Regions from separate parts of the Paraburkholderia bryophila genome, predicted to be linked through region 3. Evidence: predicted binding sites of a transcription regulator. Region 3 holds the regulator's gene; each other region holds the start of a gene.
The links. The regulator HrcA, encoded in region 3, represses chaperone genes, less so after heat shock. The targets are predictions, from matches to a motif close to TTAGCACTCNNNNNNNNNGAGTGCTAA.
Positions count from the first base shown of each region.

Region 1: groES (co-chaperone GroES) is a predicted target of HrcA. The motif match lies at 4,204-4,230, and genes of this name have one in related genera.
Region 2: rpoH (RNA polymerase sigma factor RpoH) is a predicted target of HrcA. The motif match lies at 6,280-6,306, and genes of this name have one in related genera.

Region 1 is NZ_JACCAS010000001.1:2,019,113-2,028,824, forward strand. Features, by position in the region: gene GGD40_RS09000 (hypothetical protein) at 1-409, opposite strand, end outside; gene GGD40_RS09005 (rubredoxin) at 564-734, opposite strand; gene GGD40_RS09010 (hydroxymethylpyrimidine/phosphomethylpyrimidine kinase) at 1,026-1,886, shown strand; gene groL (chaperonin GroEL) at 2,139-3,779, opposite strand; gene groES (co-chaperone GroES) at 3,841-4,131, opposite strand; gene GGD40_RS36660 (FCD domain-containing protein) at 4,553-4,756, opposite strand; gene GGD40_RS09025 (hypothetical protein) at 4,803-5,231, shown strand; gene GGD40_RS09030 (TetR/AcrR family transcriptional regulator) at 5,346-5,966, opposite strand; gene GGD40_RS09035 (HlyD family secretion protein) at 6,011-7,276, shown strand; gene GGD40_RS36880 (hypothetical protein) at 7,263-7,385, opposite strand; gene GGD40_RS09040 (DHA2 family efflux MFS transporter permease subunit) at 7,369-8,808, shown strand; gene GGD40_RS09045 (efflux transporter outer membrane subunit) at 8,798-9,712, shown strand, end outside.
Region 2 is NZ_JACCAS010000001.1:2,421,639-2,431,350, reverse strand. Features, by position in the region: gene nagE (N-acetylglucosamine-specific PTS transporter subunit IIBC) at 1-1,616, shown strand, start outside; gene cydX (cytochrome bd-I oxidase subunit CydX) at 1,781-1,894, opposite strand; gene cydB (cytochrome d ubiquinol oxidase subunit II) at 1,925-3,061, opposite strand; gene GGD40_RS10740 (cytochrome ubiquinol oxidase subunit I) at 3,097-4,692, opposite strand; gene cydP (cytochrome oxidase putative small subunit CydP) at 4,682-4,942, opposite strand; gene rpoH (RNA polymerase sigma factor RpoH) at 5,282-6,217, opposite strand; gene GGD40_RS10725 (acyloxyacyl hydrolase) at 6,581-7,144, shown strand; gene GGD40_RS10720 (nuclear transport factor 2 family protein) at 7,187-7,570, shown strand; partial or broken gene GGD40_RS10715 (2-isopropylmalate synthase) at 7,624-8,604, opposite strand; gene ybiB (DNA-binding protein YbiB) at 9,119-9,712, opposite strand, start outside.
Region 3 is NZ_JACCAS010000001.1:2,218,152-2,227,863, reverse strand. Features, by position in the region: gene glnE (bifunctional [glutamate--ammonia ligase]-adenylyl-L-tyrosine phosphorylase/[glutamate--ammonia-ligase] adenylyltransferase) at 1-1,914, shown strand, start outside; gene recN (DNA repair protein RecN) at 2,081-3,751, opposite strand; gene GGD40_RS09865 (NAD kinase) at 3,824-4,726, opposite strand; gene hrcA (heat-inducible transcriptional repressor HrcA) at 5,033-6,052, shown strand; gene hemH (ferrochelatase) at 6,236-7,306, shown strand; gene GGD40_RS09850 (RNA-binding S4 domain-containing protein) at 7,314-7,721, shown strand; gene grpE (nucleotide exchange factor GrpE) at 8,235-8,819, shown strand; gene dnaK (molecular chaperone DnaK) at 9,266-9,712, shown strand, end outside.

The sequences.
Region 1 (9,712 bases), 200 kb from region 3:
CGAAGACGACGGTGGAACCGGGCGTGTGCTCGGACAAATGCGCGCACACCGCGCGATAGTGATTGAAGAGTGCTGGTGAGCAGGACAGTTCGCGCAGATTGTGGCGTTCGAGCGCCGCGCGGAAATCACGCAATGCCGCGCCGAACACCGCACGCGCATTATCGGCGCCGGACGGATCGTCTTCCGAGAGCGGCGACAGCCGCACGAGGGCGTCAGCGAAACGCTGCGCGCTCAGCCAACCGGCCGCGCGCAACGCGTGCGACGCACGCAGCAGCGCCGACGTGCTCTCGGTATGTTGTTCGAACGCCAGCAGTGCTTCGGCCAGCGCAAGCTCAGCGGGACGGACCGCGCCACCGCGTGGATTCGGCAAGGCGTCGAAGGAAACGGGTGCGGCGGGTCGTGAAGTCATGAGCGGGCGACAGGAAGCTGACGGGCCGCCGCTTCGCGCCGCACGCTGACTGCTCGGCTAGCGCGCGAACCGGTGACAGGACAATGACAGATTACCGCTGCGGCAGGACACCCACGGCGCGCTCGATGACCTTGCGCGCCGCCGGATCGCAACCTCAGATCTGGACCATCTCGAAGTCTTCCTTGCGCGCGCCACATTCCGGGCAAGTCCAGTTAATGGGAACGTCCGCCCAGCGGGTGCCCGGCGCAATGCCTTCGTCCGGCAAGCCGGCTTCTTCGTCGTAAATCCAGCCGCAAATCAGGCACATCCAGCTTTGATATTCCATTCTTGTGTCGCGCAGTAGAGTCCGTGGAAACGGGAGCCATGATGGTACCGTGTTGCCGCCCCAATGCCTAGCAATCAGAAGCGCGCAAGCGTAGCGCGCGGCAGCCTTTGCTTATGCCGTTTGCGTCGGCTCAAGAAGGCTGTAGCGGCGGCTTGCCGCACCGGTGCTGGCGCTTACACACGACCACGCACGCGGGCGTGCGAAAAAACGCCCCCGCGACGGTTTAGGCCGCATAATTGAGCCAATAGCGCACGGTCCGCGCCCAAATTTAGCTCCTTTTTGCAAATTTTCATGCCCAGCGACACACCTCCGATCGTCCTCACCTTCGGCCTCTCCGATCCCACCGGCGGCTCCGGCCTGCAGGCCGACCTGATGACCCTTGCCAGCATGGGCTGCCATGGCGTCTCCGTGCTCACGGGCTACACCGTGCGCGACTCGGCCAGTTGCGACGAAGTCACCGGACTCGACCCTGAAGTCGTCGCGACTCAAGCGCGGATGCTGCTGGAAGACATGCCGATCGCGGCATTCAAGGTCGGCGCCTGCACGCGTGCGGAAGTGGTGAGCGCGATTGCCGAAGTGGTTGCCGACTACGACGACATTCCGCTGATTCTCGCCCCCGACTTCACGCTCGACGACGAGCACGTGCTCGCCGCCGACGAACTGCGCGAAGCGATCGCCGACCTGCTCGCGCCGCAAACCACGCTGCTGGTTGCGGACGCCACCACGCTGCTCGCGCTGGCCCAGCCCGACGGCGACGCTGAAGCGCCAACCTTGGACGCGGCGATCTCGCATCTGCTGTCGCAAGGCTGCGAATACATTCTGTCGACGGAAACCGGCACGCACCGGCACGTGAATACGCTGTTCAGCGAAGACGGCCAGTTGCGCCAGGACACGTGGGACCGCGGCAGCCATCGGATCATGGGTTTGACGGACACGCTGGGCGCGGCAATCGCCGCGTTGCTGGCCAACGGGCAAGACCCCGCCGAGGCGGTGCGCGAGGCGCAGGAGTATCTGTATCAGGCGGTGCGCAATGCGTTCCGGCCGGGCATGGGCGCGTATCTGCCGGATCGTTTCTTCTGGGCGCGCAGCAGCGACGATGAAACGCCGCCGACCGCCGGCAAAGGTGCAACGCCGGGTGAAGCACGGCATTGAACGCTGGCGTGAGGCGCTGGCGTTTATCGCTGTCGAGATGCGTCAGCCACGGTAGCGCACTGTGCAATCACTAGAAGAAGCCCACATTCGTGCGGGCTTCTTCTTTTTCCGCACGAATCGCGCTGACATTCAACACCCTCGCCCCAAAAGCAAAAACCCGCATTTCTGCGGGTTTTTGCTTTTGGGAAGCTCGCCTCGCAGCGTGCCTCCCCATGTGTTTCCAACCGAGCCTCTGACGAGGCCCAATCGAAATTACATGTCCATGCCCATACCGCCCATGCCGCCGGGCATACCGCCGCCCATCGGAGCATCTTCCTTCGGCAGTTCGCAAACAGCTGCGTCGGTCGTCAGCAGGAGACCTGCCACCGATGCTGCGTTTTGCAGAGCCGTGCGCGTGACCTTCGTCGGGTCCACGACACCTGCGTCAACCAGGTCGACGTACTCGCCGGTTGCTGCGTTGTAGCCGTAGTTGCCCGTACCGGCTGCCACTGCTGCCACCACGACGCTGGCTTCTTCGCCACCGTTCGTGACGATCTGACGCAGCGGTTCTTCCATCGCGCGCAGCACGATCTTGATACCTGCGTCCTGATCGGCGTTAGCGCCCTTCAGACCGGCGATAGCCGTACGTGCGCGGATCAGCGCGACGCCGCCACCAGCCACGATGCCTTCTTCCACAGCTGCGCGCGTTGCGTGCAGTGCGTCTTCGACACGTGCCTTCTTTTCCTTCATTTCGATTTCGGTCGCAGCGCCAACCTTGATCACTGCAACGCCGCCTGCCAGCTTGGCAACGCGTTCTTGCAGCTTTTCACGGTCGTAGTCCGACGTTGCTTCTTCGATTTGCGTGCGAACCTGCTTCACGCGCGCTTCGATCGTTGCACCTTCGCCAGCGCCGTCGATGATCGTGGTGTTTTCCTTACCCACTTCGATGCGCTTCGCCTGACCCAGTTCAGCCAGCGTTGCCTTTTCGAGCGTCAGGCCGGTTTCTTCAGCGATAACTTGACCGCCGGTCAGGATCGCGATGTCTTCCAGCATGGCCTTACGGCGATCGCCGAAGCCCGGTGCCTTCACAGCAACCGTCTTCAGGATGCCGCGGATGTTGTTGACCACCAGCGTTGCCAGTGCTTCGCCTTCGACGTCTTCTGCGATGATCAGCAGCGGACGGCCAGCCTTGGCGACTTGTTCCAGTACCGGCAGCAGGTCACGAATGTTCGAGACCTTCTTGTCGTGCAGCAGCACGAACGGGTTGTCCAGAACGGCGACTTGCTTGTCCGGGTTGTTGATGAAGTACGGCGACAGATAGCCGCGGTCGAACTGCATACCTTCGACAACGTCCAGCTCGTCTTGCAGCGACTTGCCGTCTTCAACCGTGATCACGCCTTCCTTGCCGACCTTGTCCATTGCTTCAGCGATACGATCGCCGATCGACGAGTCGCTGTTAGCCGAAATCGAACCGACTTGCGCGATTTCTTTGTTCGTCGTGCACGGCTTGCTGATCTTGCGCAGTTCTTCGATTGCAGCCGTGACAGCCTTGTCGATACCGCGCTTCAGGTCCATCGGGTTCATGCCCGATGCAACGTACTTCATGCCTTCGCGGACGATCGACTGAGCCAGAACCGTTGCGGTCGTGGTGCCGTCACCTGCGTTGTCGCTGGTCTTGGAAGCCACTTCCTTGACCATTTGCGCGCCCATGTTCTGGAGCTTGTCTTTCAGTTCGATCTCTTTCGCGACCGAGACACCATCTTTCGTGACCGTCGGGCCGCCGAAGCTGCGTTCCAGGACCACATTGCGGCCCTTCGGACCCAGCGTGACCTTCACAGCGTTCGCGAGGATGTTCACGCCTTCAACCATCTTGGCACGGGCGGAATCACCGAATACGACGTCTTTAGCTGCCATCTTCTAACTCCTTGAATTCTTTGGGATATGACTTATGACCGGGAAAAGTAGCGACCAGCGCTTACTTCTGCACCACGGCCATGATGTCTTCTTCGCGCATCACGAGCAGTTCGTTGCCGTCGACCTTGACGGTCTGGCCTGCGTACTTGCCGAACAGGACGCGGTCGCCGACCTTCACGTCGAGCGCGATTTGTGCGCCCTTGTCGTCACGCTTGCCCGGGCCGACTGCCAGAATTTCGCCTTGATCCGGCTTTTCTGCTGCGGCTTCGGGGATCACGATGCCCGACGCAGTCTTGGTTTCTTGATCCAGACGTTTGACGATCACGCGATCATGCAAAGGACGAAGGTTCATACATACTCCTCTCTTGATTGAGACTGAAGAACGCTGAGAAAACCCGGCTGGCGGAGCCAACCGGCGATGTTGTTAGCACTCTCGTGCAGCGAGTGCTAATTATATGGACGGGTGGTGACAAATTCAAGAAGGGATGGGATGTCGAGCTTCACTTAAGTTTGAACCTTGCTCACTCAAGTTCGGACCCGCGACGGGCGTCCGGGACCGCGACGTCACAAATTCACTTTGACAAACAGTGACTTAGCCTCTGAACGGCTGCGCCGTGGAGCCGCGCACGCCAGTCGCACCCGGGGGCATCTCCAGCAAAAACGCTCGTGTAAACCGGGAGATCGGCATTCGGCTAAGGGTAAACCTCGAAATAGATCACGCTCCTCGCTCACGCTCGGGGCGAGGAAATCTTCGACGTCGCGTCCGCGCCGCCTCAGCCGCCCTCGATCCAGCGCGTGCCCGACGCCTTGAGATGGCTGCGAATCGCCGACTGGGCGGCTAGCGGATCACGGTCTTCGAGCGCGCGATAAATCGCCTCGTGCTCCACCAGCGCCGCCGCCCAGGTCTGGCTCGTCTCCGCGTGTCTGCTAAGGCGCGCTGAGATCGGGCTATGCCGCTCGTCGAACAGTTCGGCCATCGAGAGGCAACCACGCTTGCAGGTGCCCTGCGCCCATGCGTCGATCGTGCTGACCGACGATCTGAAGCATGTCGAGCAACTCAAACTATTTTTGCTGAACCTCGGACACACGTTCCTCGCCGAACGCTGGCTGCTCGATGCCCGGCCGCAAGACGAGACGGTCTACCACGCCATGCAGGACCCCGCGCTACGCAATGAACTCGAGGCGGTCTGGATGGACGAGGTGATACCGGTGTTCGAGGCGCAGGGAAAGCGGGAGGATGCGCTTGCGTATCTGGACGAGGTGCGCGACCGCTTCATGAATCCGTTTCTCCATCACAGGATTGCCGACATCGCGCAGAACCATGGCCAGAAAAAACAACGGCGAATCGTGCCCCTGCTGGAGCTGGCTACATCGCTCGCGGCTGGCAGGGGGACCTGGATTCCGCAGGCGCGGTTAAGGTTGGCGACGAAAACGGGCTCGGCACAGGGCTAGTCGAGACGGTTTTGCCGATGCCGTTGACGAGCAGCATGAACATGACTTCCAGATCCTGCTGCGGCACTACCGTTGCGTCCATCTGTTTCAACGCAGCCCCGTCGACTTGAAGCCTCAAAGAAACGGCTCGAGCGCGTTCGCCGCCACGAAGATGGCTAGCGTCTGATTGATGTGGGAGCGGATCTCTCCACGCAAGGCTTCCAGATCCTGTCCTAGCATGGCCCGCATCATGAGCGGCGCCACGATGGCATCCAGCATCTGAGTTGCCAGAATCCGCGCATTGCGCTTGACTGCCGCCCGGGTTCGCGCGTCGCGGGGCTGCCCCGAATGCTCCGTAATCACGGCCGTGACCGCTTCGATCGAGCGCAAGCGGCCTCGTTCGTGCGCCAACTGAGCAAGCAATGGGAATCTCGGCGCATCCGCCACGACCATTCTGATCAGTCCAATCACCTCGTCACTCAACAGACGCGTCACCAGCGCCCGGGTGGCATACGTTAGCCGTTCCAGCAACGAATCGAATTGGGGTGACTCCTGGATGATCCGCATGCTGCGTTCCACGCTTCGTCTCACCACGTCGGCGAAAAGCGCTTCCTTCCCCGCGTAGCGGCTGTAAACCGTGGCCTTGCTGGCGGACGCCTTCTCGGCAATCCGCTCCAACGATGCCCCGGCAAAACCATACTCGAGAAACATCGAAGTCGCGGCATCGAGAATCCGCTCTTCGACCTCGCCCGCCATCGACGCGGACGGGCGCCCTTTTCGTAGAGATGGGCGCGTGCTGGATGGGCAAGCTACCTGGCCGCTATCGCTATCGTTGGAACTACGTTTCATCGTGCTGCCCGTGGGGAAAATTATTTTCAGATTATCACAATATTTTAAATAGAACGGTACCGTACCGTTCCATTGTAGTATCCGGCTTATCCGCCCAATTTCTGGAGAAACCGATGGCCGGCAGTGAGAGTGACCAAGAAACGCCGTCCGGGGTGCAGCAAGATCCCGAACGCGCGGAGGCTAACCAGGCGCCAGCCAGCCCAAGGCGCAAGCGCCTGAACCTGCTGATCGGCGCAACGGTACTGACCGTGGTCGTCGTTGCAGGCCTATCGTACTGGCTGCACAGCAGGCATTATGAAAGCACGGACGACGCGTTTATCGACAGCAACCAGAGCCAGATTGCGTCCCAGATCAGCGGGCGCGTGATCGAATTGCTGGTCGCCGATAACCAGCACGTCGACAAGGGTCAGCCCATCCTGCGAATCGACCCGCGAGACTATCAGGTCAAGCTCGAACAGTCGGAAGCTCAGGAAGCGAACGCCGTCGCGCAGGTCGCGCAGGCACGCGCCGATCTCACCGTACAGATCGCCAATCTCGCGCAGCAGGAAGCGCAAGTGCGCGTGTCCGAGGCCGATCTCGTGCAGGCGAAGCAGGACCTGGCGCGCTACCTCGGTTCGGATCCCGCGGCGATCACGCGCCAGCAACTCGATCAGAGCCAGGCGAGCGCCAAGAGTTCGCAAGCCAAGCTCGACAGCGCCAGGCAGGCAGTCACTGCGGCCCAGGCGCAAATCGTTTCGCAACAGACCAAAATCGATGCGGCACAAGCGTCCGTGCGCCAGATCCACGCCGATGTCGACAACGCCAGATTGCAGTTGAGCTATACGGAGGTGCTTGCGCCCCAGGCGGGCAAGATCACGAAAAGAACCGTGAATCTGGGCAACTATGTAACGCCCGGCCAGGCGCTGGTCGCGGTGGTCCCTAACGACATGTGGGTAACAGCCAATTTCAAGGAAACGCAGCTTATCCATATGAAGGTTGGGCAGCCGGTCGACGTCACCGTCGACGCCTACCCGGACACGGTGCTGCACGCGCACGTCGAGAGCCTGCAGCGCGGCACCGGCTCGGTGTTCAGCAGCCTGCCCGCTGAAAATGCCACGGGCAATTACGTCAAAGTGGTTCAGCGCCTGCCCGTGAAAATCGTTTTCGACGGCGACGACTGGCGCAAGCTACCGCTAGCGCCGGGATTATCGGTCGACCCACGCGTCACGGTGCAATGACCATGGCCGTCACGCATGCGTCGCTTCCCAGGTCGGCGGCCGGATCGTACAACCCCTGGCTGATTGCCGTGATCGTCTCCATCGCCACGTTCATGGAAGTGCTCGACACGACCATTGCGAACGTCGCGCTCAGACATATCGCGGGTGGCCTCGGCGCGAGCCAGGACCAGAGCACCTACATCACGACCAGCTATCTGGTGAGCAATGCGATCATTTTGCCGATCAGCGGATGGCTGGCGAATGTGGTGGGACGCAAGCGCTTCTACATGATCTGCGTGTTCATTTTCACGGTCAGCTCGGTAGCTTGCGGGTTTGCGACATCCTTGCCCATGATGATCGCCTTCCGGGTATTTCAGGGGCTCGGCGGCGGCGGGCTGGCACCGGTTGAACAGAGTATTTTCGCCGACACGTTTACGGAAGAAAAACGCCCTTTGGCCTTTGCGCTATACGGCCTCACCGTCGTCACCGCGCCGGCCATCGGCCCGATGCTCGGCGGCTGGATCACCGAAAACTATTCGTGGCACTGGGTGTTCCTGATCAACTTTCCGGTCGGCATCGTCTCCCTCGTGCTCACCGGCATGTTCGTGAGCGACAGCAAGCTGGTGAAGGAGGAGCGGCGGGCGCTGCTCACGAAGGGACTGCGCATCGATTATTTTGGCTTCGTGCTGGTTGCCGTGGGCTTCGGGTGCCTGCAGATCGTGCTCGACAAGTTCGAGCGCGAAGACGGTTTTTCTTCGCAGTTTATCTGTTGGTTCGCGGCCATCGCGGCCGTGTCGCTGCTCACGCTGATTGTCTGGGAGCTCAGGGTGAGTCAGCCGATTGTGAATCTGCGGCTGTTCAGATCGCGCGCCTTTGCGATTAGCTGCGGCGTCATGTTCGCGTTTGGTTTCATCATCAACAGCACGACGCAACTCCTGCCGCAATTCACGCAGGCCCTGCTCGGCTATGACGCAACGAACGCGGGGTTGACGCTCGGGTTGGGTGGTCTGGTCACGCTGTTTTTCATGCCCATCGCTGGCGTTGTCACGGGGCGCGTGTTTCAGCCGAAATGGCTTGTCATGATGTCGCTCGTGGGTACCGGCGTCGCGCTCTTCAATGCGGCGGGGCTGAACCTGAACATCAGCTTCTGGGACGTTTCACTGTCGCGGCTGTACCAGGTCATCTGGCTGCCGTTCCTTTTCATTCCGCTGTCCGCCGTGCAATTCGTCGGCATACCGCCCAAAGAGAACAATAACGCTTCGGCGTTGATCAACATGATGCGCAACCTCGGCGGAAGCTTCGGCGTCTCGCTGGTGACCACCCAGCTTGCCTGGCGTGAACAGTTTCACCATGCGCGGCTCGCCGAACATATCACGCCCTACAACGGCTTTACCACGTCGCTCAGTTCGATTGCCTCGACCGTCGAGCAGCAAGCGTCCGTCATGAGTTACCTCGACGTCTTCATCATGCTGGGCTGCTTTGCGCTGGTGCTCGCCCCGGTTTGTATCCTGTTACCCAAGCTGCCCAAGGGAGCTCAGATCAATGCGCACTGATTATCGATGGCTGCCGCTGGCCTGCCTGGTTGGCGCCGGCGTGTCACTGATCATGTCCGGCTGCACGATGGGGCCGGACTTCAGGCACCCCACTATCGCAGCACCGGATCAGTGGAGCGGGCCTTCCGCAGCGAACCCGGCGGCTTCCGTCGCCGTTGCCGAACCGATCGACCCCGCGTGGTGGAATAGCTTTGGCGATCCGCTGCTCACGGAGTTGGTCACGCAGGCGATCCAGAATAATCTGGATATCAAGGTCGCCGCTGCGCGGCTGGCCGAGTCCCGGGCGCAACTCGGCCAATCCAGGGCGGCGGAATTCCCGACACTCGACGGCAACGCCTCCTATACCCGTGAATTCCAGAGCCCGGATGGTGTCATCGGTCTGCTGGGCGGCACGGGAAGTTCGACGCCGGGCACCAGCACGAATGGCCTCGGCGGCCGGCAAGGAGGCGTACCGACGCAGGGCGCGACATCGAGCGGTCTGCCGCCATTCAATCTGTATCAGTACGGATTCGATGCCTCCTGGGAACTCGATCTATGGGGTCGCGTGCGACGCACCGCCGAGAATGCGAGTGCCACAGCCGAAGCGCAAGAGGAGGCACGACATGACGCGGTGGTATCGACGACGGCGGAAGTCGCGCGCGACTATCTCGACCTGCGCGGCATCCAGGAGAAGCTCCGTATCACCAGGGAAAATCTGGCTTACGCGCAGCGTACCGTCCAGTTGACAGCCGATCGCGCGCACCACGGATTGGCGACCGATCTCGATGTGGCCAATGCGCAGAGCCAGGCGGCATCGACAGCGGCAGATATCCCGCAGGACGAGCAGCAGCAGGCCCAGCTCATCAATGCGATCGGGCTGCTGCTGGGCGAGTATCCGCAGGCGCTCGCCGCACGGTTGACCGCG
Region 2 (9,712 bases), 200 kb from region 3:
ACCTGCCGCTGCTGTTCGCGATCGGTGTGGCGGTCGGTTTCGCGAAAGATAACAACGGCGTGGCGGGTCTCGCGGGCGCGATCGGTTATCTGATCGAAGTCGCGGTGATGAAGGACATCAACGACAAGCTCAACATGGGCGTGTTGTCGGGGATTATCGCGGGTGTTGTCGCGGGCTTGTTGTACAACAAGTACAAGGACATCAAGCTGCCCGATTACCTCGCGTTCTTCGGAGGGAAACGCTTCGTGCCGATTGTCACGGGGCTGGTCTGCCTGGTGCTCGGCATAGCGTTCGGGTACGTGTGGCAACCGGTGCAAGCCGTGATCGATACGGCCGGCCATTGGCTGACCACCGCGGGTGCGCTCGGCGCGTTCGTGTTCGGCGTGCTGAACCGTCTGCTGCTCGTCACGGGTCTGCATCACATTCTCAATTCGCTGACGTGGTTCGTGTTCGGCACGTTCACGCCGCCGGGCGGCGTTGCGGTGACTGGCGACCTGCATCGCTTCTTCGCCGGCGATCCGACGGCCGGTACGTTCATGACGGGCTTCTTCCCGGTCATGATGTTCGGTCTGCCGGCCGCCTGTCTGGCGATGTTCCATGAAGCACCGAAGGAACGCCGTGCGATGGTTGGCGGCTTGCTGTTCTCGATGGCGCTGACCTCGTTCCTGACGGGCGTGACCGAGCCGATCGAATTCAGCTTCATGTTCCTGGCACCGGTGCTGTACGTGATTCACGCGCTGTTGACCGGCTTGTCGCTTGCGATCTGCTCGGCGCTCGGCATTCACCTCGGCTTCACGTTCTCGGCCGGCGCGATCGACTACGTGCTGAACTACGGCCTGTCAACGAAGGGCTGGATGGCGATTCCGATCGGTATCGTGTATTCGGTCGTGTATTACGGGCTGTTCCGCTTCTTCATCCGCAAGTTCAACATGGCGACGCCGGGTCGCGAACCCGCTGCCGTGGATGAGCAGGTCGGATCGTTCGAGGCCGGTGGTTTCGTTTCGCCGGTGGCCGGTGCGGCAGTGCCGCGTGCGCAGCGGTATATCGCGGCGCTGGGTGGCGCGGCGAATCTGTCGAACGTGGATGCCTGCACGACGCGTTTGCGTTTGTCGGTGGTCGATTCGAATCTGGTCTCTGAGAACGATCTGAAGACGATCGGCGCGCGTGGCGTGCTCAAGCGCGGTTCGGGCAATGTGCAGGTGATCATCGGGCCGGAAGCGGACATCATCGCGGATGAAATTCGTACGGTGATCGCGCAAGGTGGTGGTGAGACGGTGAAGGCGGCGAGTGTTGCGCCGGCTGCTGCTGTTGCTGCGCCGGTGGCGGTTGCGGGTGGGCACGGTGGTCCGCTCGATCCGGATCCGCTGCGCTGGCTCGCCGTGTTCGGCGGCGCGGGCAACGTGGTGTCGCTGGACGCGGTCGCGGCGACGCGTTTGCGTGTGGTCGTGCGCGATCCGTCGGCGGTGGATCGTCAGCGGCTTGCTACGCTCGATACGGCGTGGATCTCGGCGGATACGTTCCATATCGTCGTGGGCGATTCGGCGCAGCGCTACGCGGCGGTGCTGGCGACGCGTATGTCGTCAAATGGCGGCGCTGCTTCGCCTTTGCCGGCGTGATGCTGTGATCGTGTGATGGCGTGACTGCGTCGTAACGGAGTGGGGCGGCTCGCGCCGTCTCTACTCAAGCCGACGCAGCACGCAGCAATAAAAAACGGCACCTTGATTCAAGGTGCCGTTTTTGCGTTAACCGACCGGCTTCATCGCAGCCGGTCCACATCGCCTCAGCGCGTCTTCACCTTAGCTTCCACCGGCGTGCGCGACTCCAGCCACATCACATTGATGATGCCGAACGCCAACGCCACGCCGATCCCAAGCAGCCAACTGAAATACCACATCACAAACTCCTGTTAAAAGCGTAATGCCGTTCAATACATCGAATGCTGGTTTTCTTCGAGCGCGGCGGCGGTCACCTTGCCGCGCATCACGCGATACACCCAACTGGTGTAAATCAGGATCAGCGGCAGGAAGATGATGACGGCCACCAGCATGATCTGCAGCGTCATGCGGCTCGACGTCGAATCCCACACGGTGAGGCTGCTGCGACCGTCGAGCGACGACGGCATGATGAACGGGAACATCGAAAAGCCCGCCGTCAGAATCACGCCGATGATCATCAGCGAGGTCGACAGAAACGCGCTTTTCTCGAACCGCGAGCGTGCCAGCAGCAACGCCAGCACACCGCCCACCAGGCCCGCCACCGGCGCGGCCACCATCCACGGATAGTTCGCGTAGTTGGTGAGCCACAGCCCAGGCGCGCCGATCACGTTCTTCATCAGCGGATTGGCGACTGAATCGAGCGGCGGGGCGTCGATCACCTGATAGCCGCCGATCACCGTCGCGATCAGCACACCGGCAATCAGGAACAGCACCACGCCCACCAGCGACGCGATCCGCAGCGCGAGCGAGGCCCGCTCGGCCACCACGCCGTCCGACTTCATCTTCACGAAGGCCGCGCCGTGCGCCGCCAGCATCGACACGCTCACCAGCCCGCACAACACCGCGAACGGATTGAGCAGCGCGAAGAAGCCGCCGTGATAGGTGACGCGCAGGTCGGTATCGAACGAGAACGGCACGCCTTGCAGCAGGTTGCCGAACGCGACGCCGATTACCAGCGAAGGCACGAAGCCGCCGACGAACAACGCCCAGTCCCACGCGCTGCGCCAGCGCGGGTCTTCGCGTTTGCTGCGGTAGTCGAAGCCGACCGGCCGGAAGAACAGCGAGAACAGCACCAGCAACATCGCGAAGTAGAAGCCCGAGAACGAGGCCGCGTACACCAGCGGCCACGCCGCGAACATCGCGCCGCCGGCCGTGATGAACCACACCTGGTTGCCTTCCCACGTCGCGCCGACCGTGTTCACGACAATGCGTCGCTCGGTGTCCGTTTTCGCGATGAACGGCAGCAGAATCGCCGCGCCCATGTCGAAGCCGTCGGTGAGCGCGAAGCCGATCAGCAGCACGCCGATCAGCACCCACCAGATCAGTTTGAGGGTTGCGTAATCCATGATGATCTTTTCCCTTGATGCTCAGTGGCGGCGCATCAGGCGGCCGTGTTGGTCGGCAGCGGCTGATTCAGCGGCTGTTCCAGTTCGTGGTGGTAGCGGCCCGTATGCAGCGACGACGGCCCCAGGCGCGCGTACTTGAACATCAGCATGATTTCGATGATGAACAACACCGTGTAGAACACCACGAAGCCGCCGATGCTCAGATACAGATCGGTCGGCGTCAGGCTCGACGCGGAGAGGCTGGTCGGCAAGATGCCGGCAATGGTCCACGGTTGACGGCCCACTTCAGCCACGATCCAGCCGAACTCGGCCGCGAGCCACGGCAACGGAATCGCCCACACCGCCCAGCGCAGGAACCAGCGACGCTTTTCCAGCAGCAGCGAGCGTTGCGCGCAGAACCAGAACGCCGTCACGAAGGTCGCGAGGAACAGGATGCCGAGGCCGACCATCAGGCGGAACGAGAAGAACACGGGAGCGACCGGCGGAATCGTCTTCTTCGCCGCCTGGACGATCTGGTCCGGCGTGGCGTCGGTGACGTTCGCGGTGAACTGCTTGAGCATCAGGCCGTAGCCGAGGTCTTTCTTGTGGGCGTCGAAGGCGGCTTTGGCTTCGTCGGTGGCGTCGCCCTGCTTGAGCTTCTGCAGCGCGGCGTAGGCCAGCATGCCGTTCTTGATGCGCACTTCGTTTTGCGCCATCAGGTCTTTCAGGCCGACCACGGGTTCATCGACCGAGCGGGTGGCGATCAGGCCGAGCGCGTACGGAATCCGGATCGCGTAGTCCGTGCGCTCTTCCTTCTGATTCGGAATACCGATGATCGTGAACGGTGCCGGCGCCGGCGCGGTTTCCCATTCGGATTCGATCGCGGCCAGTTTCACTTGCTGGACTTCACCGGTGCGATAGCCGGACTCGTCACCGAGCACGATCACGCACAGCGTCGACGCCAGACCGAAGCCGGCGGCAATCGCGAACGAGCGCAGCGCGAATTCGGTGTCGCGGCGCTTGAGCAGATACCACGACGACACGCCAAGCACGAACATCGACGCCGTCACATAACCGGCCGACACGGTATGCACGAACTTCACCTGCGCGACCGGGTTGAACAGCACGGAGAAAATACTGTCGAGCTCCATCCGCATGGTCTGGTAGTTGAAGGTGGCGCCGACCGGATTGTTCATCCAGCCGTTGGCCACCAGAATCCACAGCGCGGACAGATTCGAGCCGAGCGCGACGAGGAACGTGACCATCACGTGCTGCACTTTCGAGAGCCGGTTCCAGCCGAAGAAGAACAGACCCACGAAGGTCGATTCCAGGAAGAACGCCATCAAGCCTTCAACGGCGAGCGGCACACCGAAAATATCGCCGACGTAGTGCGAGTAGTACGACCAGTTGGTGCCGAACTGGAATTCCAGCGTGAGCCCGGTGGTCACACCCATCGCGAAGTTGATCCCGAACAGCTTGCCCCAGAACTGGGTCATGTCCTTGTAGATCTGCTTGCCGGTCATCACATAGACGGATTCCATGATGACGAGCAGCCACGACAGGCCGAGCGTGAGTGGCACGAACAGAAAGTGATAAAGCGCCGTGATGGCGAACTGGAGGCGCGATAGTTCTACGACTTCGCTAACGGGCATGTTGATCACCTTGGGACGGATGGGAGGCCGGCACGGACAACAGCGCCTGCGCGACCTGTTCAGGCGGCAGCGACATGTGCTCCGCCTGCGGATGATTGAAAAATGCGTATTTGAGCGCCATCAGCAGGGCAAATTTGATGGCAAGGACGATGGCGATGTCCCGCGCCAACGTCGGACCGCGCACCCAGCGGTCGAACCGTTTGCGCAGGTTCGAGCGGGGGCGGTTGTTGCGTTTGAGGGCTATGGTCATGATCGGTCGAAGGCGACTTCTCGCCGGTGTGTCCGGCTGGATCCAGGCCGCTTGAGCGGTCTGGCGAGTGCATCCCGATTCTAGGAGCAGAACCCTATGCGCATCATTTCAGCGCTGCGGCATTGGGTCGCTACGCTCGCCCCGTCTGAACAGTATTGCTGTCTGGTTTGTGATACGTCAAGAAAACGTATGCCGGGTAGGCAAGGCCACGAGCGGGTTGGAGCGCGGCGAAGGCTTCGCCGCGCGGACGAAAAAAAGCCCCGCCGTCTTGCGAGGGCGGGGCTTTGCGGCCAGTTGGCGTTGGCCTGGCGGTGTGCGTTGTTGCGAAGGTTTTAAGCTTTACGCATATTCGGTCAGCGTGCCGCGCATCTTCTTCATGGCGCTGGCTTCGATCTGGCGAATCCGTTCCGCCGACACGCCGAATTCGTCGGCGAGTTCGTGCAGCGTCGAGCCGCCCGAACCGTCGTCTTCCACCTTCAGCCAACGTGCTTCGATAATGCGGCGGCTGCGGGCGTCCAGCGCGTTCAGTGCGCTCGCGATACCGTCGCTTTGCATCTTGTCGCGTTGGCGCGAAGCCAGCACGGCGGTCGGTTCGCTATGCGAGTCGGCCAGATAGGCGATCGGCGCGTACGCTTCTTCACCGTCTTCCACCTGGCCTTCGAGCGCGATATCGCCGCCCGACAAACGCGTTTCCATTTCGGAGACTTCTTCGCGCTTCACGTTCAGCTCTTTGGCCAGATCGTCGATCTGGTCCGGCGTGAACGCGCCCAGCCCCTGCTTGTGGCTGCGCAGGTTGAAGAACAGCTTGCGTTGCGCCTTGGTGGTGGCGACCTTCACCATCCGCCAGTTGCGCAGAATGTATTCGTGGATCTCAGCCTTGATCCAGTGCATGGCGTACGACACGAGGCGTACGTTCTGCTCCGGGTCGAAGCGCTTCACGGCCTTCATCAGGCCGATATTGCCTTCCTGGATCAGATCGGCGTGCGGCAGGCCATAACCGAGATAGTTGCGCGCGATCGACACGACCAACCGCAAGTGCGACAGCACCATACGGCGCGCGGACTCGAGGTTGTCCTGCTCGCGAAATTCGGTGGCGAACTGGCGTTCTTCCGCCGGCGTCAGCATCGGAATCCGATTAACGGCCTGGATGTAGGCGTCGATATTGCCCAGTTGACCGGGCAGCAGCGAGGAATGCGAGAGCGCCAGTGCACCTGCCGAAGCGGCCTTAGCCGCCGACGGGCTCAGAGTACTCGGAAGGGTCATTGCATGGCTCACGTGGAAAACTCCTTTGGAATCAGACAAAAGCGTATTCAGGTAAACGACTCCAGCGTTGGATGTTAGCACTCTGATTTCCCGAGTGCTAATACTTAGAGGCCGTAGGGACATCCAAGTTCCGTAAATTCCTATTGAAATTTGGATTTCAATAGCCATGATACGCTCCCCGCGCAGGCTATGCTCGAGTCGTACAATTTACCTGACAATTCTCCTTCACTATTATAAGTGACCGACTTTTGCTGATTTTGAAGTGACTAATTGCGAAAACTTAGGTTTCTTCATACGATCCATCGATCTGACTTTGTCTTTAGAATAAGGGAACGGTTACAGATTCTTTAACGTTCGGCGGAGTTCGGGTGTTAGATGAACAATAAGAACGATGTGTTGCGTGGTCTGGCGCTAAAAGCCACGTGTGCGGCGTTGTTGATCGGCGCTTCGGCGGCGGCTTCGGCCGACCCGTTCGGCGTGCAGATCGCCGGCGGTCTCGGCGACCGGCACGTCAAAAAGCTCGATCTTGGTTTCGTGTGGGATCCGAATCTGACCTGGTGGCAGATCGGCGACTGGCATTTCTCGCTGATCGGCGAAGCGCACGTGGCCTGGTGGCATACCAGCGAAGGCAACGTACACGACAACATCGGCGAAGTCGGTGTAACGCCGATCATCCGCTTAATCAAGGGAAGCGGGTCGCTGCGTCCGTACGCCGAACTGGGCGCGGGCATCCGGCTGCTGTCGAGTCCGCGATTGTCGGAGAAGTTCACGCTCGGTACCGCGTTCCAGTTCGCCGACATGGCGGGCGTGGGGCTGCAGTTCGGCAGCCACCAGCAGTACCAGGCGGGCTACCGTTTCCAGCATGTTTCCAACGGTGGTATCAAAGAGCCGAATCCTGGTATAAATTTCCACCAGCTATATCTGCAATATAACTTCTGACGACCGTGGCCACGTCGGCTCACCGGTGCGAGGGGCTGAGCGATGGTGGCAAAGATGATCGAAGCGATTCGCGGGCTCGAGCGAGAGCGCTTTCGTGCGATGGTCGACGGCGACGGGCCCTCGCTCGACGCGCTGCTCGCGGATAACGTCAGCTATGTCCATACGAACGGCAAGCGGGAAACGAAGCGGCAGTTCATCGACGGTATCACCGCCGGGCGGCGGCGATACCGGCAGATCGAGGTGCAGTCGCAAGAGGTGCTGCCGGTCGGCCGCGAGACCTGCGTCGTGACCGGCCGCGCGTTGATCGAGATGGAAGCGAATAACGGCGCGCTGCTGTTTCCGATCGCCTACACGGCCATTCATACGCAGGAAGACGGGCAATGGCGGTTGATCGCCTGGCAGGCGACCCGTTGTGCAATCGAGTGAGCCTCCGCGGTGACGCTATCGCCTCGTTGGCTCTTCACCTGCATTGCGGCAACGCCCGCATACGGATGCCGCTGATGCACCGGAAGCTGGTTGCAGCGCTCCACGACACACCGCACCGCATCGATATCCGAGAAATCCAGACCTGAATCGACGCCCTGCGCGTCGAGGTTCATCGCGAGCGTGACGAGGTCCAGATTGCCGGTGCGCTCGCCGTTGCCGAACAGACATCCTTCGACGCGGTCCGCGCCCGCCATCAGCGCCAGCTCCGCCGCGGCCACCGCCGTGCCGCGATCGTTATGCGGATGCACTGACAGCACGATGCTGTCGCGATAGCCGAGATTGCGGTGCATCCATTCGATCTGGTCGGCGAACACGTTCGGCGTCGCCGCTTCGACGCTCGCGGGCAGATTGACGATCATCTTGCGATCACGCGTGGGCCGCCACGTCTGCGCGACCGCGTCGCAAACCTCGCGGGAGAACGGCAGTTCCGCCGTGTTGAAGGTCTCGGGCGAGTACTGGAAGGTCCACTGCGTGTCCGGCCGCGCCTGCGCGTGTTCCTTGATGACACGCGTGCCTTCCACGGCCAGCGCCTTGATCTCCGCCTTCGACTGGTTGAAGACGATGCGCCGGAACGACGGACAGATCGCGTTGTACAAATGGACGATGGCGCGCGGCGCGCCCGCGAGCGCGTCGAAAGTCCGCGCGATCAACTCGGCGCGCGACGGCACGAACGCTTCGATGGTCACGTCGTCGGGAATGCGCTTTTCTTCGATCAGCTTGCGCACGAAATCGAAGTCGGTTTGCGAGGCCGACGGAAAACCGACCTCGATCTCCTTGAAGCCGATAGCGACCAGCATTTCGAAGAATTCGAGCTTCTGCGCGGCGTTCATCGGCTCGATCAGCGCCTGATTGCCGTCACGCAGATCGGTGCTCATCCAGACCGGCGCGTGGTCGATCGTGCGGCTTGGCCATTTGCGGCCGGTCAGCCGCACGGTGGAGAACGGACGGTATTTTTCAGCGGGATTGCGCAACATGTCGGGCCTCGTTCGTTGTGTCGTGTGCGAAAGGGTGTGGCGTCGGGCGGTTGGCGGACTGCCACGGGTGCACGGTCCGCCAGCCGGTGGCTAGCGGCACCAACGAACGGGCGCGAACGAACAGCGTCATGGTGACGACGAAAACGGACGTGGATGATGCCCATGCAACGTGCATATGACCCTCGCGCTTCGTCCGAACGGTAAACGGACGAATGCAAACGACTACAGGTTGTGAAGAACTACGGTTTGGGGTGACGCGGGAACTGCTGGAACTGCCGGAGGACTGTGCCTGGCGCAACCCCTGCGGGTGGCCAATGCGCAGCGCTACGTCTGACTTACGCTAGACGTAGCGATAGGGGCCGCGCTAGGCGGCCGAAGCTAATTCGGAGGGTGTTCGGAAGGGAACGCATGGGGGCTAATTTAAGACAGCGCGCAGCGGCGTGTCAACCCGCAGCGCTCGCGTTTTCTGACGCGAGCGCCGTTTTGCGGGCCGCGCAACTGAGCGCAGCGTCCATCAAACCGGCATTCTCGCGACGTCGACGATCAGCTCGACTTGCCGTTCGATCGCGCTCGGCACGGGCGCTTCGCCACGCAACACGGCGGCGATCCATGCGGCGGTTGTCGGCGCGTCTTTGGCCTCGGGCAAGTCGACCTCCGGCGCATCCGGCGACGAGCGCTCGTGCGGCACGCGCGTTTCGCAGACGCCGTCGTGCAACCAGTCCACCTGCACCTGACGGCGCGTGTCGGCCACGGCTTCGCCTTCGGTGCCGCGCGCCAGCAGCGCGCCACCCGCGGCCGCATCGGGATGCGTGTTGAACAGTTGCGTGAGACTGTCCCGGTACGGCGGATGCGTGTAATTCACGAGGCGCAGCCCAGCCGGCGCGAACGGTTGCAGGATCTTCACCAGCGTATGGGTCGAATTGCGCACGCCCATGCGCCGCCGCAACGCGAGCAGGCGTGCGAGTTTCGGGGCGAGCACGTCGATCGGCGCGAACGCGAGACGCCGCTCGGCGAGACCGTCTTCGATATCGGCATGCGTGCGCGCGTGAGGAATCCGCAGATGCGTGAAGATTTCCGCGCTGGTCACGCGGCCCGGATCTTCGGTGAC
Region 3 (9,712 bases):
CGCCGCGCGTCGATGCGGCCCGACAAGGCCGACGACATCAAGCTCGGCCGTGGCGGCATCCGCGAAATCGAATTCAGCGCGCAGGTGTTCCAGTTGATCCGCGGCGGCCAGGATGCCGGTTTCCGCGTACGTCCGACGTTGGCCGTATTGCGGCACGCGGCGACGCACGGACTGATCGATACGACGGTTTGCGTGAAGCTTTCGCAGGCTTATCGTTTTCTGCGTGAACTCGAACACCGGCTGCAGTATCGCAACGACGCGCAAACCCATGCCATGCCGGTCGATCCCGAAGAGCGCGCGGCGCTCGCCCGCGCGATGGGCTGTGACGACTACGCGGCGTTGATGACCCGGCTCGACGCGCATCGCGAATTCGTCGAACAGCAGTTCGACCAGATTTTCGCCGACAAGGTGAGCGGCCGCGACGGTTGCGGCGTGCCCGAAGACGGCGCCGCCGCGTGGGTCTGGAGCAGCGCGCTCGCCGACGACAGCGCCGACGACGCATTGCATGCAAGGCTGATCGAACTCGGCGTGGCCGAGCCGGGCGAACTGCTCGCGCGGCTGCGCGGCGTGTGGCAGTCGTCGCGCTACGCGGGGCTCGCCGAGCGCAGCCGGCAACGTTTCGACATCGTCGCGCAGCGGGCGCTGGAAGCCGCGCGCACGCTCGAGCCGCCCGAGCGGCGCGGCGATACGGTGGCGCGCTTCTTCGATCTGCTCGAAGCGGTCAGCCGGCGCGGCGCGTATCTGGCGCTGCTGACCGAATATCCGCAGGCGCTGCATCGGGTGCTGTCGGTGCTGGGCGGGTCGCGCTGGGCGGCCGGCTATCTGATTCGCCATCCGCAACTGCTCGACGAATTGCTCGACGACGAAGCGATCAATAGCCCGTTCGACTGGCCCGAGTTCAAGCGCACGCTGCGCTTGCGGCTCGCCGCCTCGGACGGCGTGGAGCAGCAGATGGACCTGCTGCGCCACGCGCACCAGGCCGAAGTGTTCCGCATCCTGCTGATCGATCTGGCCGGCAAGCTGAGTGTCGAACATGTGAGCGACCGGTTGTCCGAACTCGCCGACGCGGTGCTCGACGTCACGCTCGAAGCGGTATGGAAGCAACTGCCGAAGCGTCACCGCGAGGTGCCGCGCTTCGCGGTGATCGCGTATGGCAAGCTGGGCGGCAAGGAACTGGGCTACGCGTCCGACCTCGACGTGATCTTCCTCTACGACGACGCCGACGATGCCGCCGCCGAGATTTACTCCACCTACACCCGCCGCCTGATCACCTGGCTGACGACCGCGACCGGCGCTGGCACGCTGTTCGACGTCGATCTGCGCTTGCGGCCGAACGGCGAATCGGGGCTGCTGGTCACGGATCTCGACGCGTTCCGCCGCTACCAGCTACGCGAGGGCGATGCGGCCAATACCGCATGGGTCTGGGAACACCAGGCGCTGAGCCGCGCGCGCTACTGCGCGGGCGACGCCGAGATCGGCGCGAAATTCGAGGCGATCCGCGAACAGGTGCTGACCACGCCGCGCGAAGCCGCGCTGCTCGCCAAGGAGATCGTCGAGATGCGCGAGCGCGTCGAGGCGGGGCATCCGAACCATACGGCGCTGTTCGACCTGAAGCACGATCGCGGCGGCATGGTCGACATCGAGTTCACCGTGCAGTACTGGGTGCTGCTGCACGCGGCGAGCGATCCCGAGCTGATCCGCAATACCGGCAACATCGCATTGCTGCGCGAAGTGTCGCGTTTCGGGTTGATGAGCGAGGCGGAAGCGGAGACGGTCGGCGCGGCGTATCGCACTTACCGCAAGTTGCAGCACAAGCTGCGGCTGGACGGGATGGAGAAGGCGCGGGTCGTGCCGGCGTTGGTGGAGACGGAGCGGGAGGCGGTGCTGGGGTTGTGGGAGCGGGTGTTTGGGTGAGGCGGACGGGGCGTTCGCGCCCGCGGTCGCCATCCGGCGCGTGTGGACGGGGCGCGACGCGCCACACTGCGTCTGATGGCTCGATGTTTCGCCGTGGCCGCCGGTGCCACGTTCGCGCGGCGCGGACGGCGAGGGCGGCTGCCTTGACCGAGCCCCGTACTCGTTACTAAGCCGCCAGCATTTCCTTCGCGTGCTTGCGGGTGGTCGGCGTGATCTCCAGACCGCCGAGCATGCGCGCGACTTCCTCCACGCGGCTTGCCTTGTCGAGCGACGTGACGCTGCTCACCGTGCCACCCTTGCCGTCGCCCGCTTTCGCGACCTGGAAGTGATGGTCGCCGCGCGCTGCGACTTGCGGCAGGTGCGTCACGCAGAGCACCTGACGCGCTTGCCCGAGCTGATGCAGCAGCCGTCCAACCACTTCGGCGACACCGCCGCCGATGCCCGTATCCACTTCGTCGAAAATCAGCGTGGGTGTCGGGCTGGCCGCGCTGGCGATCACGGCCAGCGCCAGGCTGATCCGCGCCAGTTCGCCGCCTGAGGCCACTTTGGCGAGCGGCCGCAGCGGCACGCCCGCATGACCGGCCACGCGGAATTCGACCTGTTCAAGTCCATTGGCGCCGCCTTCGGGCAGCGGCACCAGGCCGACTTCGAAGGTGCCGCCTTTCATCGACAGTTCCTGCATGCCGGTGGTGACCGCGGCGCCCAGGGCCTTGCCGGCTTTGGTGCGCGCCTTCGACAGTTTTTTCGCTTCGGCGAGGAACGTTTCTTTGGCGTTGGCTTCGGCGGCGTGCAGGCTGTCGAGGTCGGCGGCGGCGTCGAGCGCGGCCAGTTGCGCGCGCCGCGCCTCGTGTTCTTCGGGCAGCGTTTCCGGTTTCAGGCGGAATTTGCGAGCGGCCGAATGCAACGCGTCGAGGCGCTTTTCGACCTGCGCCAGCCGGTCCGGATCGAGTTCGAGCTTTTGCGCGTAGTGGCTCAGCGAATACGCGGCTTCCTGCAACTGGATTTCGGCGGGCTCGAGCGCGGCGAGCACGTCGTTCAACGCCGGATCGATCTCGGCCAGGTCGCGTACCTTGGAGACGATCGACGCCAGATGCGTGATCATCGCCTCGTCCGATTCGGACAGCGCGCCGAGCGCACCTTGCACGCCGTCGATCAGATTCGCCGAGTGCGACAGCCGGCGGTGCTCGCTGTTGACCTCTTCCCATTCGCCCGGCTGCGGCCCGAGCTTGTCCAGTTCAGTGAGCTGCCACGCGAGACGCTCGCGCTCCAGTTGCAATTCGCGGTCGCGCGTTTGCGCATGCTCGACGGCCTGCACCTTCTCGCGCCACGTGCGCCAGGCGCGCGTGACGGTTGCCGCGGTGTCGGTCAGGCCGGCGTGCGTGTCGAACAATTCGCGCTGCGCGTCCGGGCGCATCAGCAACTGGTGTGCGTGCTGGCCGTGAATGTCCACCAGCATCTCGCCGAGCTCGCGCAACTGCGTGAGCGTGGCCGCGGTGCCGTTGATGAACGCGCGCGTGCGGCCGTTGCGGTCCACCACGCGCCGCAGCATCACGGTGCCGCCGTGCTGACCGTCGTCGTCGGCCGCGCCGAACGCCTGCTGGTCGAGCCACTGTTCGACCTGCGCATGAATCTCGAACTCCGCGGTGATGTCGGCGCGGCTTTCGCCGGTGCGCACGACGTTCGCATCGGCGCGGGCGCCGAGCGCGAGCGCCAGCGCGTCGATCAGGATCGACTTGCCGGCGCCGGTTTCGCCGGAGAAAACAGTAAAGCCGCTGTCGAATTCGAGATCGAGCGCGGCGACGATCACGAAGTCGCGTATCGAGAGGTGGCGCAGCATGGAGGTGGTCTGGTGAGCTTGAAATTCAGGGTTCGGCAGCGGCGGCGTTGCATTCCAGGGGCTGCTCGCGGCTCAGGGCTTGGTGTCTTCTTCGTGCGACGGGTATTCGTTCCAGTGCAGCTTTTTGCGCAGCGTCGCGAAGTAGCTGTAGCCGACCGGATGCAGCATGGGCACCGTATGGCGCGAGCGGCGCACTTCGATCGTGTCGCTCAATTCGAGCGAGGTGAACGACTGCATGTCGAAGTTCACGTTGACCTCGCGGCCGGACACGATCTGGATGCTCACCTTCGAGTCGTCCGGCAGCACGATCGGCCGGTTCGACAGCGCGTGCGGCGCGATCGGCACCAGCACGATGCCGCCCAATTGCGGATGCAGGATCGGCCCTTGCGAGGAGAGCGCGTAAGCGGTCGAGCCGGTCGGCGTGGCGACGATCAGGCCGTCCGAGCGCTGGTTGTACATGAAGCGCCCGTCGACCGAGACATGCAGTTCCGCCATGCCCGAAAAGCCGCTGCGATTGACCACCACGTCGTTGAAGGCCAGCGCGTGATAGATCGGGCTGCCGTTGCGCATGATGCGCGCCTCGAGCAGCACGCGCTCCTCGCGTTCGAAATTGCCCGCCAGCATTTGCGGCACGATCTCGCGCATGTCGGAGATCGGAATGTCGGTAATGAAGCCGAGCCGGCCGTGATTGATGCCGATCAGCGGCGTGCGGTAAGGCGCGAGCTGGCGACCGATGCCGAGCATCGTGCCGTCGCCGCCCAGCACGACCGCCACGTCGGCGCGCGCGCCGATCTCGGCGGGACGCAGCGCCGGATAGTCGGTGACGCCGATCTCGGCGGCGGTATCGGCTTCGAATACGACCTCGAAGCCGCGTTTCGCGATGCACGAGGCGAGCGCGGTCAAGGGCTCGACGATGCCCGGCGTATTGTTGCGCCCGACGAGCGCGACGGTCTTGAACTGGCTGGTCACTTGCATGCCGGCATTACACCATAGGTAGGGCCTGAAAAGAACCGCTGACAGACCCGGTAGCGGGCTGGCGCGGATGGGCTGCCGGCGTATTTCGCGATTATCGTTAGAATGGTGAAGCGTTGATGACATGCGTGCCGGTTAGAGTGCCACGGCGCGCCGTTGTCGAGGTGGCGGGCCGAACGTCGGGCCACCTGCCGGCTCACGCAGCGGATCGAAGACAAAGCGGCGCCCGGGCGAACCGTGGCGCATTCGTCAACGGTGAGCGCCGTTAGCGCTCGCGGTAGTCGTGTCATTAAGCTAAAATTTTCCGTCATGCTAGATCCTCGCGCACAAACCCTCCTCAAAACGCTGATTGAGCGCTACATCGCCGAAGGTCAGCCGGTCGGCTCACGCACGTTGTCTCGTTACTCTGGCCTCGAACTGAGCCCCGCGACGATCCGCAACGTCATGTCCGATCTCGAGGACCTGGGGCTCGTGATCAGTCCGCATACGTCGGCCGGCCGTATCCCTACGCCGCGCGGCTATCGGCTCTTCGTGGATACGATGCTGACCGTCGAATCCGCCGCAGACGAAGAAGCCGTGATGCGCGCCGTCAAGACTACGCTGCAGGCGGGTGAGCCGCAGAAGATCGTCGCCGCAGCGGCCAGCGTGCTGTCCAACCTGTCGCAGTTCGCCGGCGTGGTGCTCACGCCGCGGCGCAGCCACGTGTTCAAGCAGATCGAGTTCATGCGTTTGTCCGACAAGCGCATTCTGCTGATCATCGTGACGCCGGAAGGCGACGTGCAAAACCGCATCATGGCGACGCAGCGCGACTTTTCGCCGTCGCAACTGGTGGAAGCGTCGAATTACATCAACGCGCATTTCGCCGGCCTCTCGTTCGACGACGTGCGCCGCCGCCTGCGTGAGGAAATCGACGAACTGCGCGGCGACATGACGACGCTGATGCACGCCGCCGTCACGGCCAGCACCGAAGAGTCCGACACTGGCGAGAACGTACTGATTTCCGGCGAGCGCAATCTGCTGGAAGTCGCCGACCTTTCGTCCGATATGGCGCGCCTGCGCAAGCTGTTCGATGTGTTCGACCAAAAGACCAGTCTCCTTCAGTTACTCGACGTGTCGAGTCACGCGGCGGGCGTGCAGATTTTCATTGGCGGCGAATCGAATCTCGTGCCGATCGAGGAAATGAGCGTGGTCACCGCGCCGTACGAAGTGAACGGTAAGATCGTCGGCACGCTCGGCGTGATCGGCCCGACCCGCATGGCGTACAACCGCGTGATTCCGATCGTGGATATCACCGCGCGCCTGCTTTCCCTGACTCTCAGCCAGCAATAGCTGGCTGCCCGGCGGCGGCAACTCACGCGCTCATTTCAAGTCCGTTCATCATGCGCGACGGCGCGCGGCTTGCCAATTGGCCGAATGGCCAGGGGTGTACGGCGGACCGGTCGCCAGGCCGCGCCGCTATAATGAAACCCACCTGAATCGACTCTCCGCCTCAAGCGGTTACCTCTGCTGCCTATGCGCTTCGACCTCGAGCGGCCCTCACAGAACGCCACGTCACACCGTGTCGCCGTACTGCTGATCAATCTCGGTACGCCCGACGCGCCGACGCCGCGCGCAGTCCGTCGCTATCTCGCGCAGTTTCTGTCCGATCCTCGCGTGGTCGAAATTCCGTCGCTGTTGTGGCAGATCATCCTGCGCTTGCTGATCCTGCCGTTCCGCAGTCCGGCGTCGGCGAAAAAGTACGCCGCGGTCTGGATGCCGGAAGGCTCGCCGCTGCGCGTCTATACAGAGAAGCAGGTGGAAGGCTTGCGCCACCTGCTGCAACTGAACGACTACACGGTGCTGGTCGACTACGCGATGCGTTATGGCACGCCGGGCATTCCGGCCATACTCAACCAGTTGAAGCTGGCGGGTGCCGAGCGTGTGCTGCTGGTGCCCATGTATCCGCAATACTCGTCGTCGACCACGGCGACCGCTTTCGACGACGCGTTTTCAGCGCTCAAGCGCATGCGCAATCAGCCGGAAATCCGCACGGTGCGTCAGTACGCCGACCATCCCGCGTACATTTCAGCGCTGGCCGCGCAGGTGCATCAGTACTGGCATCAGCACGGCCGGCCCGACTTCGCGGCGGGCGACAAGCTGGTGCTGAGTTTTCACGGCGTGCCCAAGCGCACCATGGATCTCGGCGACCCCTACCACGAGCAATGCCAGCAGACCGGCGCGCTGCTCATGCAGGCGTTGGAACTGACGCCGGTGGAATGCCGCATCACGTTCCAGTCGCGCTTCGGCAAAGCCGAATGGTTGCAGCCGTACACGGCGCCCACGCTGAAGGAACTGGGCGCGGCGGGCGTACGCCGCGCCGACGTGTTCTGCCCGGGCTTTACCGCCGACTGCCTTGAAACGATTGAGGAAATCGGCATGGAAGTGCGCGACGAGTTCCTGCACGCCGGCGGCAAAGAGTTTCATCGGATTGCCTGTGTGAACGCGTCGCCGGCGTGGATTGCCGCGCTCGGCGAAATCGTCGCGCAGAATCTGCAAGGCTGGCCGGTTCAGGCGCTGCCGGTGCCGCATTCGACGGGGGCTTGAACAGGCGATGAATTACCAGATTTCGACCAACACGGGCGCGAAGTTACGCATCGACAAATGGCTTTGGGCGGCGCGCTTCTTCAAGACGCGCTCGCTCGCCGCGGATGCCGTCGAGAAAGGCCATGTGCGCATTGGCGCTGCCAATGTGAAACCGGCGAAAGACGTGCGCGTCGGCGATCTGGTCGAGATCGAAATCGAGCGGATCGTCTGGCAGGTGGAAGTGCTGGGCCTATGCGACGTGCGCGGCCCGGCAAGCGTCGCGCAGACGCTTTATGCGGAAACCGAGGAAAGCAGGGTGAAGCGGCAGGTCGAGCAGGAACGGCGCAAAACGTATCGAGAGCCGGCGGCCGCATTGCACGGCCGGCCGACTAAACGCGACAGGCGCACTATCGACAAACTTTCAGGTGGGGATTGAACAGTTGTTCCATGGTCGCGTGCACACCGCCGTATTCGGTAGTGTGATCGTTGACAGCCCCGGACATGCAGATGGTCGTGGTGCCCAAAATCAGTACCAATGCGACCACCGAGATTGCGAAGGTCAGTTTCACGGTACTCCCCTTGGGAAGGATTCAGGACGGAAACAGGCGGATCAGGTGGGAAATTGCAAAATGTCGGTAAGGCTTACGTCGGATTAGGGTTAACGTGTCTTTTCCGACGCTTTAGTGGAGCATAGGCCACTTGTTGGCCGCACTCAATCTCAATCTGATTGCGTCGCAATAATGGTTGTAACCGGGCATTTCCGCCGCACGTCCGTGGTGCGAAAAGTTCCGCAAGACCCGCTTGAAACGGGTCTTTCCGGCCCCATCTGCGGTTTCGTTATGCGATGGTGCGCCAGCTAGTCTGTCGCTATTTTGCAACGCACAAATTGCACCCGCTTTTGCGCGCTGCCGCCACCGTTGGTTTTTACTTTTTTACGACTTTCAGCGACATGGAAAACACGCAAGAGAACCCGACGAGCCAGAATCCCACGCCCGCGGACGAAGCCGAGCGCCAGGCCGCCGAGGCCGCAGCAGCTCAGCAGGAAGCGGCCGCAGGCGCCGCGACCGAGGCGCCGGCAGGCCTCGAGCAGGCCGCGCTGGCTGAAGCGCACGCCAAGATCGCCGACCTGCAGGAAAGCTTCCTGCGGGCGAAAGCTGAGACCGAAAACGTGCGTCGCCGCGCGCAGGAAGACGTGACCAAGGCGCATAAGTTTGCGATCGAGAGCTTCGCCGAGCATCTGCTGCCGGTGGTGGACAGCCTCGAAGCGGCAGTCGCCCACTCGTCCGACGATCTGCAAAAGGTCCGTGAAGGCGTGGAACTGACGCTGCGTCAGTTGAACGGTGCGCTGGAAAAGGGCCGTGTCGTCGCCTTGAATCCGGTCGGCGAGAAGTTCGATCCGCATCGCCACCAGGCCATTTCGATGGTGCCGGCCGATCAGGAACCGAACACTGTCGTGGCAGTGCTGCAAAAGGGTTTCGTGATCGCCGACCGCGTGCTGCGTCCGGCGCTCGTGACCGTCGCGGCGCCGAAGTAAACGCCGCAGCCGCTTTCTGCCGTTTTCCGGTCGATTTACCGCCGCCAAGCTGGGCTGGCACCGCCATGGCCAACCGTCCCGTCGGCTACCGCGTTCGCCGTCTTCGACATGCGGGAGCGCAGCGCCGACTCGTTCGACGCGGGGCCGGCCGCGGTCGGCCGCGATCCGCGCCCCCGGTCCCAGATGGTTTCGCAGCAACGTCTACGAACACCGCGATCCGGGCGGGCGCTTCCTGCTTCACTGCTTGGCGTCGCAGAAAGCAGTAAAACAAGCGGAAAAAGTTCGACCGATTGAAAAAAATTAAAGACCGCATCGTAAAAGAGGTCTTGAAAACGATGCGGACGCACTTATGTTGAGTGCAGGTAGGAATTGAGAGCGGATCGCCTTCCCGCCAGATGGCAAGCAAGGCGCTTTCCGCAGCGATCAAAGTCAGGAGAATAGTAAAAATGGGCAAAATCATCGGCATCGACCTCGGCACGACCAACTCGTGCGTGGCGATCATGGAAGGCAATACGGTTAAGGTGATCGAGAACTCGGAAGGTGCGCGCACCACGCCGTCGATCATCGCTTACATGGAAGACGGCGAGATTCTCGTCGGCGCGCCTGCGAAGCGTCAGTCGGTCACGAACCCGCGTAATACGCTGTATGCGGTCAAGCGCCTGATCGGCCGCCGCTTCGAAGAAAAAGAAGTGCAGAAAGACATCGCGCTGATGCCGTACAAGATCATGAAGGCCGACAACGGCGACGCATGGATCGAAGTGCGCGACCAGAAGCTGGCGCCGCCGCAAATCTCCGCGGAAACGCTGCGCAAGATGAAGAAGACCGCTGAAGACTACCTCGGCGAGCCGGTCACCGAAGCGGTGATCACGGTTCCCGCGTACTTCAACGACAGC